Regions from separate parts of the Pseudomonas sihuiensis genome, predicted to be linked through region 2. Evidence: predicted binding sites of a transcription regulator. Region 2 holds the regulator's gene; the other holds the start of a gene.
The links. The regulator FliA, encoded in region 2, starts transcription of late flagellar genes. The targets are predictions, from matches to a motif close to CTAAAGTTTNNNNNNNNNNNGCCGNTAA.

Region 1 (6,968 bases), 650 kb from region 2:
TCATGGGCGTGGTGCCGCTGGTGCTGTCCAGCGGTGCCGGTGCCGAGATGCGCCATGCCATGGGTGTGGCGGTGTTCTCCGGGATGATCGGCGTGACCTTCTTCGGCCTGCTGCTGACTCCGGTGTTCTATGTCCTGATCCGCGGCTTCGTCGAGAAACGCGAAGCCCGCAAAGCTGCCCGTCTGCAGGAGTCGCATGCATGAAAGCCTTTGCCCCCGTCCTCCTGACCCTGGCGCTGTCGGCGTGCGCCGTCGGCCCGGACTATCGAGCGCCCGTGACCGATCCTGCGCGCATTGCCGCGCTGGAGGCGGCAGACTATGACCGCAGCCGGTTCGAAGCCACCTGGTGGCAGCAGTTCGACGACCCGACGCTGAACCAGCTGGTGCAGCGCTCGCTTGCCGACAACCGCGAGCTGCGCGTGGTGTTCAATCGCCTGCGCGCGGCGCGGGCCATTCGCGATGACGTGGCCAACGACCGCCTGCCCACCGTCACCAGCCGCGCCAGCGGCGAGTTCGGCAAGGCTCAGCAGCCCCCGACAACGGACGAGCGCGTTCGTCAGGAGCGCTACGACCTGGGCCTGAATATGGCCTGGGAGCTCGACCTGTTCGGCCGCATCCAGCGCCAGTTGGAAGGCAGCGAAGCGCGCATCGAAGTGGCCGAGGCCGACTACTATCAGTTGCAGGTCAGCCTGATTGCCGAACTGGTCGATGCCTACGGCACCCTGCGCGGCGCGCAACTGCGTGAAAGCATCGCCCGCGAGAACCTGAAGAACCAGCAGGACTCGCGCGCCATCACCGAGCAGTTGCGCGATGCCGGTGTCGGCACCGAGTTGGACGTCCTGCGCGCCGATGCGCGCCTGGCCGCCACCGAAGCCAGCCTGCCGCAACTGCAGGCGCAGCAGGTGCGGGCGCAGAACCGCATCGCCACCCTGCTCGGCCAGCGCCCGGAACAGCTGCAGATCGACCTGTCGCCCAAACCACTGCCGGTGATCGCCAAGGCATTGCCCATCGGCAACCCGAGCGAACTGCTGCGCCGTCGCCCGGACATCCAGGCGGCCGAGCGGCAGCTGGCGGCGGCCACGGCCGAAGTCGGCGTGGCGACTGCCGACCTGTTCCCGCGGGTCAGCCTCTCCGGCTTTCTCGGCTTTACCGCCGGGCGCGGCTCGCAGCTGGGTTCATCAGCAGCCCGTGCCTGGGGCGTAGCGCCGAGCATCAGCTGGGCGGCCTTCGATCTCGGCAGCGTACGAGCGCGCCTGCGCGGCGCCGAAGCCGAGGCTGATGGCGCGCTGTCGCAGTACGAACAGCAGGTATTGCTGGCACTGGAGGAGTCTGAAAACGCCTTCAGCGACTACGCCAAGCGCCAGCAGCGCCTGGTTTCCCTGGTGCGCCAGGCCGAAGCCAGTCGTGCTGCAGCCGATCAGGCCGCGATCCGCTATCGCGAAGGCACGGTGGATTTCCTCGTGCTGCTGGACGCCGAACGTGAGCGCCTGGCCGCCGAAGATGCCCAGGCCTCGGCTGAGGTCGAGCTCTACAGCGGTATCGTCGCGATCTACAAGGCGCTCGGCGGCGGCTGGCAGCCTCAGGCCTGAACCCACTCTCCCCGGTCGGCGCCATGCCGACCCTCCTCAGCCCCAGGGTTCGATGCTCTGGGGCTTTTTTATTTCTCTCAGCCGCACTCCACCCGATTACGGCCTTGTGCCTTGGCCCGATACAGCGCCGCATCGGCCCGCTGCACGAGCGTTTGTGCCGGGCTGTTGCCATCGTTTCGCATCGAGGCAATGCCGACACTGATACTGACGTGGCCCAAAGGCGAGCGCTCATGTGGCAACGCCAGGGCCTCGACGGCCCGGACCAGTTTCTCGGCCATGCTGTGCGCCCCATCGGGCCCGGTCGACGGCGCGAGAAAGACGAACTCCTCGCCGCCATAGCGCGCCACCAGATCGGTAGAACGGCTGATGGTGGCGGCCAGGGTTTGCGCGATCTGCTGCAGACAGCTGTCGCCAGCCGGGTGGCCGTAGTGGTCGTTGTAGGTCTTGAACCAGTCGACATCCAGCACGGCCAGGGCCAACGGCTCGCCGACGCGCTGGGCGCGCTTCCATTCCTTGTCTAGCACCTCGTCGAAGTGGCGACGATTGGCGATGCCGGTCAAGGCATCGGTCAGGCTCAGGGTCTCCAGACGGCTGTTGAGCACCTGCAGCTCTTCGGTGCGCGCGGCGACGCGTTGCTCCAGTTCGCGCTCGGACCGTTGCAGGGTATCCACCAATTGCTCCCGGGTTTGCAACAACCTGGCCTGGGCCTGCAGTTTTTCCTGACGCATGACGTTGATGCGGTCGGCCAGGGCGAAGGCCAGCAACAGCATCTCCAGCGACGAGCCGAGCTGCAGGCCGTCGACCGTGAAGGCGTTGGTCGGCAACAGGCCCATGGCGCGCAGGCTGGTGCTGGCACCGCCGAGGATCAGCAGGCCGAAGGCAGCGAGGAAGAAGTAGGCGCTGCGCTGACGCTTGAGGGCGCAGGCCACGCCCACGCCGAGCATGACGAAGGCAGTGAGCAGGTTGACCACGATGGCCACGCGCGACACCTGGGGCAGCGCGAAGGCATAGATCAGCGGCGAAAGCAGATACAGAGCAATCAACGCGCGCAAGCCAGGATCGACCCGTGGCAGCAGGCGCGCGGTCTGTAGCATGCCGCGCATGAACAGCAGCATGGCGCTCAAGGTCAGCGAGACCGCCGAGTAGTAGACCACGTTGCTGTTGAGCGTCTGGCCGAGCAGCTTCCAGTCCGGGGCCATGCCGTTCTTGATCGTCAGGGCGCTGGCGGTGATCAGCACGAAGGTCACATAGAGCAGATAGAGGCGATCTCGCAGGGCGATGAACAGCATCAGGTTGAACAGCAGCATCGCGACGGCGATGCCCATGTAGCCGGCGCGGGCCATATCGTCTTCGCGCTCGTAGCCGCGCAGCGCGTCGGCCGTCCAGAGTTGTAGCGGTACGTGCAGGCCGATGCTCGACTCGACGCGCAGGTACACCACCTGTTGCGCGTGCGCCGGCAGGTGCAGCGGGAAAACGAAGTTGCGGTTGGCGTAGGCCTTGCCCGTCTGCGGGCGATCCGCGCCGGTGAACCAGGTGCGGTAGCCACCCTGCCCGTCCGGCACGTACGCATCGACCAGGGATATACGCGGGTTGTCGACCACCAGCAGGCGCGTCAACGGCTGGTCGCCGGAGTTGCCAACGTCAAGCCGAAACCAGTAGGCCGAACGGGTGAAGCCCAGGGCGAAGGAAGCGCTGGGGGACTCCTGATAACGGAAACGTGCGGCCATCTCTGCTGATCGCACGTCCGAAAGCTGCAGCGCCCGCGAGGCATCCTCCAGGATTCCGGCATGGGTGGTTAGCGACAGCGGCTGCTCGCTCGGCTGGGCGACATCGAGAGGGACGGCACCGGCCCATGTCGACCAGCACAGCAACAGGCTCAGCAACAGCCAGGGAGAGAAGCGCAGGCGGCGACGGGCATTCATGGCGGGTATCGACGGGGCTCGGACGAGCGATGACCACGGGGAGGCAGAGTCTACAAGACAACCGGGCGGCGCCAAAACGGGCCCTGAGGCTTGCCGGCGCTGCTGCGGGCGATCTGCCTGAACGCGCGCAGGCAGCGACACAATGGATCGCCTGCCGGCGAAAACGGAGCGCGCCTACGCAGGCTCTTCAGCCTTCTATAGACTGACCTGCGTACCACCAGGGAAAGACCAATGACACCGGATCAGATCGCCGCCTTCTGCCTCGCCCTGCCCGGCGCCCGCGAAGACCTCAAATGGGGCAGCAACCGGGTGTTCTCGGTGGCTGGCAACAAGATGTTCGCCATTCTTGATTTTCTTGGCGAGGATCTGGCCTTCAAGGTCGATAACGACCTGTTTCTCGGTCATGTAGACCGTCCGGGCATCCGCCCTGCCCCGTATCTGGCTCGTGCTTACTGGATCAGTATGAGCGCCCACCGGCCGCCGCTGGGCGACGATGAGCTGCGCCAGTTGCTGACGCGCTCGCATCAACTGGTGGTGCGCCGCCTGCCCAAGCGCCTGCAACCCGGCCTGCTACTGGACGAATAAGGGTATGTGGCGGGCGATGTAGGTACCGTCGAGCAGCAGCAGATCGATCCAGAACAGTTGATGAACTGCGACGATCAGCCAGAAAACAGCCTGATAGGAAGCCTTACGCGTCTTGTGCCGGAATGTCTGCTGAGCGATCAGCGCACCTGGCCAACCACCAGCCAGTTCGACCAGATGCAGGGTGTTTTCCGCCGTGCGCCGGTCACCGCTCTGAGCGCTGCGTTTATCCAGCCAGTACTGCAGGAAACTCAGCAGACTGGCCAGCAGATAAAGCGGCAATACCCACCAGAGCCCCTTGCCGAACAGCGTCACGCAGCCGAGCAATGGCAGGATGCACAGCAAAGCGAGCACCAAGGCCTTGCTGGAGAAGTTCTGGATGGAGCCTTGAGTCGCTGACCGGTGCGTGGATTTGGCAGCAGCCTTGCGCACTACCGGTGCCGCCGTGCTGGGTGTTTTCGGTTTGCGCCGGATCGACTGGCGATCAAGGCTGAGCTCGCCAGCCAGGCGCAAGTGCTCGGCCCTTGGCCGCCCTCTTTCGTCACGCCCTTCGATGAACAGCACCTCGTCACCCGGCAGCGGGCGGCGATCACCGCGCATCGCCGAGATATGCGCGAAGACTTCAGCACCGCCGCTCAGCGGCTGGATGAAACCAAAACCCTTGGCGTCATCCCAGCTTTTAAGGCGCCCCTTGCGTTCGGTACCGATCACGGTTGCGCCGTGCTCCAGTCGATCAGGTGCAGCTGCCAGGTGGCGAGAATCACCAGGCCGAAGGCAATGCGGTACCAGGCGAACACCGCATAACTGTGGCTGGTGATGAACTTGAGCAGTGCGCGCACGGTAATCATCGCCACGATGAAGGTGCTGACGAAACCGATGGCGAAGATCGGCAAGTCGCTCATCTGCAGGATGTCGCGGTACTTGACCAAAGAATAGACCGTAGCCGCGACCATGGTCGGCATGGCCAGAAAGAAGGAGAACTCGGTCGCGGCCTTGCGCGACAAACCAAACACCAGGCCGCCGATGATGGTGGCGCCCGAACGCGACGTACCCGGAATCAGTGCCAGACATTGCGCAAGACCAACCTTCAATGCCAGCTTCCAGGTCATGTCGTCGACCGTTTCGGCCTTGATCGCGTGTTCGCGCTTCTCCGCCCAGAGCATGATGATGCCGCCAATGATCAATGCCATGGCCACTGTGATCGGATTGAACAGCCAATGCTCGATCAGATCGGCGAAGGCCAGGCCAAAAATCACCGCAGGAATGAATGCCAGCAGCAGGTTGAAGGTGAAACGCTGCGCGTTCGGGTCGCTGGGCAAACCGACGACGACGCCGAGCACCTTGGCTCGAAACTCCCAGATGACCGCCAGGATGGCGCCGAGCTGGATGATGATCTTGAACGCCGTCGCCTTTTCGCCATTGAAGCCCAGCAAGTCACCGACCACGATCAGGTGCCCGGTGCTGGAAATCGGCAAGAACTCGGTCAAGCCTTCCACTATGCCCAGAATCAGAGCCTGAAAGGCCACCCAGAAATCCATCAAATCCCCCAAAGCGCGGCAATTAACCACGCGTAAAACTTAGAACGTGGAGCGTGGCTCCGGCCCTGGGACACAAAACCGTCATGGAGGTTCCTTGCAACGGTCTAGCCCGGTGCTCATTCAGGTTCTGCGCCGGGCTGCCGAAATGCTATCAGACAACTAGAGTGAATAATGCCTCGATGTGACAGTATTGCTCTGCGCCCTTCGAGGCAGCCCTGAAGCCGACAATTACAACAATCAGGAATTCGTCCATGAACAGCTTACGTAGTCTTCCTATCAGCCGCCGTCTATGGCTGATCCTGGCGCTGGCCATTCTGACGCTGATCTTGCAGGGCGCCTACATGCTGCGCCAGATCCACATCGATCTTTACGCCGGCAAATCGGAAAAGACCGAGCATGTGGTGCAGAGTGCGGCCGGCATTCTCAAGCACTTCCATAGCCTGGAAAGCGCCGGCAGCCTGAGCCGCGAAGAGGCGCAGAAGCAGGCCATGGAAGTGGTGCGCGGTTTACGCTACGACGGCCAGGAGTACTTCTGGATCAACGACCAGACCCCGGTCATGCTCATGCATCCGATGAATGCCAAGCTCGAGGGCCAGAACCTTTCAGGTTTCAAGGATCCGGACGGCAAGGCGCTGTTCAACGAGATGGTCGCCATCACCCGCAGCCAGGGAGCCGGCCAGGTCGACTACCGCTGGCCGAAACCTGGCGCCACTGACCCGGTACCGAAAATCTCCTACGTCGAGCTGTTCCAGCCCTGGGGCTGGATCATCGGCTCCGGCGTCTATGTCGATGACGTACAGGTGGAGTTCCGAGCCCAGGCGGTGAAAGCCATGAGCATCGGTCTGCTGATCGCCCTGCTCCTGACTGGACTGGTGGTGCTGATCACTCGCAGCATCGTGCAGCCGCTGCAGGCCGCAGTGGACGCCATGGCCAGCATTTCCAGCGGCGAAGGTGACCTGACTCGCAACCTCGACACCCACGGGCGTGACGAATTGACTGCCCTGGCGACCTATTTCAACGCCTTCACCGCAAAGCTGCGCCATGTGATCCGGCAGATGCTCGATTCGGCAGGCTCGCTCGATCAGGCTGCCCGCTCGCTTGGCGACATTTCCAGCGAAGCGCAGCGCCATAGCCAGCAACAGGCGCAGCAGATGGAGCTGGTGGCGACCGCCGTCAACGAGGTGACCTACGGCGTACAGGACGTAGCGAAGAACGCCGAACACGCCTCCAGCGAGATGCATACCGCCGAAGACCAGGCCAGCCAGGGCCAGCAGAACATCGAGGCGAGCCTGCGCCAGATCGATCAGTTGTCGGGCACCATCGACAAGGCCGTCGAGG
Region 2 (6,968 bases):
TGCGCGCCAGATCGCGCACCAGGCGCGGAAAGCGGCCGAAGACCTTCTTGATCGGCTGCATGCGGGTTTTCATCACCGAGGTCTGCAGATCCGCAGTCACCACGTCGAGGTTCGACACTGCCTTGGACATCGCCTCGTCGCCGCTGTTGAGCCCCAGGCGTACCAGACGGTTACGCACCAGCACCAGTTCGCCGACCATGTTCATGATCTCGTCGAGGCGCGCGGTGTCGACCCGTACGGTGGTTTCCGCTTCGCTCGCGGCCGGCGCCTTGTCAGCAGCCGGCGCGGGCGCGGCAGAAGCACGAGCAGCAGCAGGCTCAGGTTTGGCTGCTGCGGGCTTGGCAGGCGCGGCGGCCTTGGGCACTGCTGCAGGTTTGGCCGCGGCGGCAGGCGCTGGCGCCGGCTCAGCGGGCGGCACGAATTTGCCCTTGCCGTGCAATTGATCGAGCAGCGCCTCGAACTCGTCATCGGTGATCTCATCACCCGCCGGAGCGGGCGCTGCAGCAACGGCTGCAACCGGAGCAGCAGCTTCGGCGGTGGCCGAGAACTGGCCTTTGCCATGCAGTTGATCGAGCAGCGCTTCGAACTCGTCATCGGTGATCTCATCACCTGCCGCTGCGCCAGCAGGCGCAGAAGCAACTACCGCAGCGGCAGGCGTTTCGACCGTACCGGCGAACTGCCCTTTGCCGTGCAACTGATCGAGCAGCGACTCGAACTCGTCATCGGTGATCTCATCGCTGGCACTGGTCTGTGCACTCGGGGCGGCAGCCGGCGCGTCACCCAGGGCATCGAGCAGTTGCTCGAATTCGCTGTCGGTGATGTCGCCCGCGGCAGCGGACGGCGTAGCTGGCTGAGACACCGGCACGGGTTCCGGCTCGGCCTGCTGCACCGGCGCAGGAGCCGCTTCGGCGCCGCCCGGTTCGGCCAGGCGTGCCAATGCCGCCAGAAGTTCAGGCGACGCGGGCGTCGGCTCGCGGCGCTCACGCACCTCGCCGAACATGCCATTGATAGCATCAAGAGCCTCGAGCACCACATCCATCAACTCCGACTCGACGCGACGCTCACCCTTGCGCAGGATGTCGAAGACGTTTTCGGCGATATGGCAGCACTCCACCAACTCGTTGAGTTGGAGGAAACCCGCTCCACCCTTGACGGTATGAAAACCGCGGAAGATGGCATTGAGCAGGTTCATGTCGTCCGGTCGGCTTTCCAGCTCGACTAACTGTTCGGACAACTGTTCGAGAATCTCGCCGGCCTCTACCAGGAAATCCTGGAGGATCTCTTCATCGGCGCCGAAGCTCATATTGTGTGCTCCTTAGAACCCTAGGCTGGACAGCAGGTCGTCGACATCGTCTTGGTTGGAGGCAACGTCATCACGCTTATCGGCATGAATCTGCGGACCTTCACCCTGCGATGGCTCTTTTGATTTTCCCTGTTCGGTACGCAGCGCTGCGTAGTCGTGCTGAATACCGGCAAAACGGTCGACCTGACTGGCCATGAGCATCAGCTTGAGCAGGTTGCTTTCCACTTCGATCACCAGTTGGGTGACACGCTTGATCACCTGGCCGGTAAGGTCCTGATAGTCCTGAGCCAACAGAATGCCGTTGAGGTGGTCGGAGAGCTTGGCGCCATCTCGTTCACTGCGGGCGAGGAACAGCTCGACACGCTTGGCCAGTTCACGAAAGCCGTCTACTCCAATTTCACGACGCATGAAACGGCCCCACTCGACGCTCAGGCTCTGTGCCTCATTGCTCAGGTCGTTGACCAGCGGCGCACTCTGCTCCACCAGATCCATGGTCCGGTTGGCGGCCTTCTCGGTCATGGTCACGACGTAGTTCAGGCGCTCGGTAGCGTCGGCGATCTGCGACAGCTCCTGGGTATGCGGCATACGCGGATCGAGCTGAAAATTGACAATGGCGTTGTGCAGTTCACGGGTCAGTTTGCCGACCTCGTGATACAGCCCGCGATCGCGGACCTTGTTCAGCTCGTTGATCAGTTGCACCGCGGCGCCGAAATTACCTTGCTCAAGGCTATCGACCAGATCGCGGGCATTGTTTTTCAGGGTCGACTCAAGGTCACCCAGCGTGGAGTCATCATGTTCCATAGCACCCTCGCGGCTGACATCAGCCGTTGACCCGCTCGAAGATCTTCTCGATCTTTTCCTTCAACACCTGAGCGGTGAAGGGTTTGACCACGTAGCCATTCACACCGGCCTGGGCCGCCTCGATGATCTGATCGCGCTTGGCTTCAGCGGTCACCATCAGCACCGGCAGGTGCTTGAGGCGCTCGTCGGCACGTACGGCGCGCAGCAGGTCGATGCCGGTCATGCCGGGCATGTTCCAGTCGGTCACCAGAAAGTCGAAGCTACCGCTTTGCAGCATCGGCAGCGCCGAGGTGCCGTCATCGGCTTCCGCGGTGTTGGTGAAACCCAAGTCCCGCAAGAGGTTCTTGATGATCCGTCGCATCGTCGAGAAATCGTCAACGATGAGGATTTTCATGTTCTTGTCCAAGTCGACCTCCGTACAGTCCCAAACGTATTGCGCTTGCAACTACGTCCTTTAATCGTGAAACCGTTTTGCGCCTGCGAGTACGCCGCGTTCAGCCAGCACGCCATTCACTCAGCCGCGAGCGCAAACGCGCCGCGCACTGGCTGTGCAACTGGCTCACGCGTGACTCACTAACCCCCAGCACTTCACCGATTTCCTTCAAGTTCAGTTCTTCATCGTAATACAGCGCCAGCACCAGACGTTCGCGCTCCGGCAAACCGGCGATGGCATCGGCCAAGGCCGCCTGGAAGCGTTCGTCTTCGAGGTCCCGCGAAGGTTCGAGGTGAGTGTGTCCGGCGTCTTCGTGCAACCCGCCATGCTCACCGTCCTGCAACAGGTCGTCGAAACTGAACAGGCGGCTGCCCAAAGTGTCGCCAAGAATGCCGTAGTAATCCTCCAGACTCAATTGGAGTTCGGCCGCAACCTCGTGATCTTTAGCGTCCCGCCCGGTTCTTGCCTCAACGACACGAATGGCATCGCTGACCATACGGCTGTTGCGGTGCACCGAACGCGGCGCCCAATCACCCTTGCGCACCTCGTCGAGCATGGAGCCGCGAATACGGATACCGGCGAAGGTCTCGAAACTGGCACCCTTGCTGGAGTCGTATTTGCGTGAGGCTTCGAGCAGGCCGATCATGCCGGCCTGGATAAGATCATCGACCTGCACGCTGGCCGGCAGACGAGCCAGCAGGTGGTAGGCGATGCGCTTGACCAGCGGCGCATAGCGCTCGATCAGCTGGTGCTGGGAGTCCTGCGCCTGAGCCTTGTTGTACATACGAAGTCCAGAGGCTGCTGTCATACGGCCGAGTCTGCGGTCGGTTGTTGCACCAGACGCTCGACGAAAAACTCCAGATGACCACGGGGATTGGCCGGTAACGGCCAGGTATCTACCTTCTGAGCTATCGCCTTGAACGCCAGGGCGCACTTGGATCGAGGGAAGGCTTCATAGACAGCACGCTGCTTTTGCACGGCCTTGCGCACACACTCATCGTAGGGCACGGCACCGACATACTGCAGGGCGACATCGAGGAAGCGATCCGTCACCTTGGTCAGCTTAGCAAAGAGATTTCGTCCTTCCTGCGGGCTGTGGGCCATATTGGCCAGTACGCGGAAGCGGCTGATGCCGTGATCGCGATTGAGCAGTTTGATCAGCGCGTAGGCATCGGTAATCGAGGTGGGCTCATCGCAGACCACCACAAGGATCTCCTGCGCCGCACGCACGAAGCTGACCACCGCATCACCGATACCGGCAGCGGTGTCGATCACCAGCACGTCAAGATTTTCGCTGATGTCACTGAACGCCTGGATCAACCCGGCGTGCTGCATCGGCGTGAGGCTGACCATGCTCTGCGTACCGGATGCTGCCGGCACGATGCGCACGCCGCCCGGCCCCTGCAGCAGGACGTCACGCAGATCGCATTCACCCGCGATGACATCGGCCAGGGTGCGCTTGGGCGTCAGGCCCAACAGAACGTCGACGTTGGCCAAGCCAAGGTCGGCGTCCATCAGCATGACCCGACGGCCAAGATCGGCCAGGGCCATGGACAGATTGACCGACACATTGGTCTTGCCGACGCCACCCTTGCCGCCAGTCACCGCAATCACCTGTACGGGATGCATACCCATGTTCTTTCTACACCTTGTCTAACTTCGACTTGGCCCTACAGGTCGTTGGAAAGCACCTGTTGAGGCCGTTCACTCCCGCACCACGTGGCGAGAGGGTGCAACATTCTCGCTGCTTCAACCGGCTCGCTTGGCCGGATTGTGATAGAGGCCGGCGAACATCTGCGCCATGGCGTCCTCACTCGGCTCCTCGGCAGCCTGCAGCCCAACGGCACGGCTGACCAGCTGATGGCTACGCGGCACGTGCAGATCGTCCGGTATCCGCGGCCCGTCCGTCACATAGGCTACCGGCAGTTGCTGGCCTATAGCCAGACCTAAAACCTCACCCAGACTCGCAGCTTCGTCCAGTTTCGTCAGTATGCAGCCTGAAAGGCCACAACGCTTGTAACTATGGTAGGCCGCCTTGAGCACTTGGCTCTGACTTGTTGCGGCCAGTACCAGATAATTCTTCGCCTTGATGCGTGCCGAGGCCAGACTCTCCAACTGCAGACGCAGCGCCGGATCGTTGCCTGGCAGGCCAGCGGTATCGACCAACACCACGCGTTTCTTGGCCAGCGGCGCCAGAGCCTGCAGCAGAGACTGACCGGGGTCGATCTGAGTCACCGACACACCGAGGATGCGCCCCAGGGTCTTGAGCTGTTCCTGCGCGCCAATACGGAAGCTGTCCATGCTCACCAGAGCGACCTGTTGCGAGCCGTACTTAAGCACATAACGCGCAGCCAGCTTGGCCAGGGTGGTGGTCTTGCCCATGCCGGCCGGACCGACCAGCGCGATCACACCACCCTCTTCCAGCGGTTCGACCTTGGGCGTAGTGATCGCGTGAGCCAGATGCGCCAGCAACATACGCCAGGCCTGACGCGGCTCGGCCACACCGGCTACCTTGCTCAGCAGCGCCTGCGATAGCTCGGCAGACAGCCCCATACGCTGCAGGCGGCGCCACAGATTGGCCTGCTGCGGGCGACGGTTCTGCAGTTGCCCCCAGGCGATGGAACCCAGTTGTACTTCGATCAGCTCACGCAAGCCGTGCAGCTCGAAGCGCATGGCTTCCAGTGCGCGCGGGTCGACCGTAGGCGTAGCAGGTACAGGGGCCTCGACCGGGCGCTGCGGCTTGACCAGGGTCGCGGGTAGCTCGGGTGCCAGCAGCGATTCATTGGCGAACAATTGACGGTCCTTGCCGGCATCCTGCTCGGCACGCGTGGTCAGCTCCGCCTGGGCGCTGGCGATGCGCGCCTGGGTCTTGCGCAGCTCGGCTTCCAGCGCCGGGTTCGGGCGCACCGGCGCCGGCGCCTGATAATCCAGCGCAGCGGTTAGCTCGACACCACCGGCAACTCGGCGATTGCCGATGATCGAGGCATCGGCGCCCAATTCATCACGCACCAGTTTCATGGCGGTCCGCATATCGGCGGCGAAGAAGCGTTTGACCTGCATGACCCTTTACCTCAGTTCTGGCCAACCGTAGCGACTATGGTGACCTGCTTGTTGTCCGGAATTTCCTGGTAGGCCAACACGTGCATGCTGGGTACCGCCAGCCGCGCGAAGCGCGACAACATCGCCCGGACCGGTCCGGCCACCAGTAGAATCACCGGCTTGCCGAGCATTTCCTGGCGCTGCGCCGCTTCCACCAGGGAACGCTGCAGCTTCTCGGCCATGCCCGGTTCGAGGAGGATGCCATCCTCACCGCCCTGACCGGCCTTCTGCAGACTGTTGAGCAAGATCTGTTCCAACCTTGGCTCGAGGGTTATCACAGGCAGCTCCGGCTCTAGTCCCACGATGCCTTGCACGACGGCACGGGCCAGCGACACGCGCACCGCGGCGACCATCGCGGCGGGATCTTGACTCTTCGGCGCGACGTTGGCGATGGCCTCGGCGATGGTGCGGATGTCGCGCACCGGCACCTGCTCCTGGAGCAGCGCCTGCAGCACCTTGAGCAGGGTCGACAGCGATACCAGACCCGGCACCAACTCCTCGGCCAGCTTCGGCGAACTCTTGGCCAGCAATTGCATCAGCTGCTGCACTTCCTCGTGCCCCAGCAGCTCGTGGGCATGCTTGTGCAGGATCTGATTGAGGTGAGTGGCGACCACGGTACTGGCATCGACCACGGTATAGCCCAGCGACTGCGCCTGATCGCGCTGAGTGGGGTCGATCCACACGGCCTCCAGACCGAACGCCGGATCCTTGGCGGCGATGCCATTGAGCGGGCCGAACACCTGGCCGGGGTTGATCGCCAGTTCGCGATCCGGATACACCTCGGCCTCGGCCACGCTGACGCCCATGAGCGTCAAGCGGTAGGCGTTGGGCGCCAGATCGAGGTTGTCGCGAATATGCACCGAGGGCATGAGAAAGCCCATTTCCTGAGACAGCTTCTTGCGCACACCCTTGATTCGCGCCAGCAGCTGGCCACCCTGGTTGCGATCGACCAGCGGAATCAGCCGGTAACCAACCTCCAGGCCGACCATGTCCACCGGGGTGACGTCGTCCCAGCCCAGTTCCTTGACCTCCTGCGCCTTCTGCGCCGGCAGCAGCTCCTGTTGGCGCTGTACCTCCTTGACCTCCTCTTCCTTGGTCTTGCGCTGCTTGTTGGCGATCCAGTAGGCGGCGCCAGCGGCCACCAGGCCCAGGCTGATAAAAGAGAAATGCGGCATGCCGGGCACCAGACCCATGGCAATCATGATCGCCGCCGCCACCGCCAACGCCCGCGGCGAAGCGAACATCTGCCGGTTGACCTGGGCGCCCATGTCCTCGGAGCTGGAAACACGGGTCACCATCACTGCGGCGGCGGTGGACAGCAGCAGGGAGGGA

Region 1: the regulator FliA is predicted to act here: its motif matches at 5,750-5,777, upstream of BLT86_RS05975 (methyl-accepting chemotaxis protein).

The regions. Positions count from the first base shown of each region.
Region 1 covers NZ_LT629797.1:1,258,893-1,265,860, reverse strand. Annotated here, with positions in the region: gene BLT86_RS06005 (efflux RND transporter permease subunit) at 1-203, shown strand, start outside; gene BLT86_RS06000 (efflux transporter outer membrane subunit) at 200-1,588, shown strand; gene BLT86_RS05995 (sensor domain-containing diguanylate cyclase) at 1,666-3,510, opposite strand; gene BLT86_RS05990 (MmcQ/YjbR family DNA-binding protein) at 3,742-4,095, shown strand; gene BLT86_RS05985 (DUF1294 domain-containing protein) at 4,081-4,803, opposite strand; gene BLT86_RS05980 (undecaprenyl-diphosphate phosphatase) at 4,800-5,630, opposite strand; gene BLT86_RS05975 (methyl-accepting chemotaxis protein) at 5,882-6,968, shown strand, end outside.
Region 2 covers NZ_LT629797.1:1,906,950-1,913,917, forward strand. Annotated here, with positions in the region: gene BLT86_RS08990 (chemotaxis protein CheA) at 1-1,303, opposite strand, end outside; gene BLT86_RS08995 (protein phosphatase CheZ) at 1,316-2,104, opposite strand; gene BLT86_RS09000 (chemotaxis response regulator CheY) at 2,124-2,498, opposite strand; gene fliA (RNA polymerase sigma factor FliA) at 2,599-3,345, opposite strand; gene fleN (flagellar synthesis regulator FleN) at 3,342-4,172, opposite strand; gene flhF (flagellar biosynthesis protein FlhF) at 4,287-5,597, opposite strand; gene flhA (flagellar biosynthesis protein FlhA) at 5,609-6,968, opposite strand, start outside.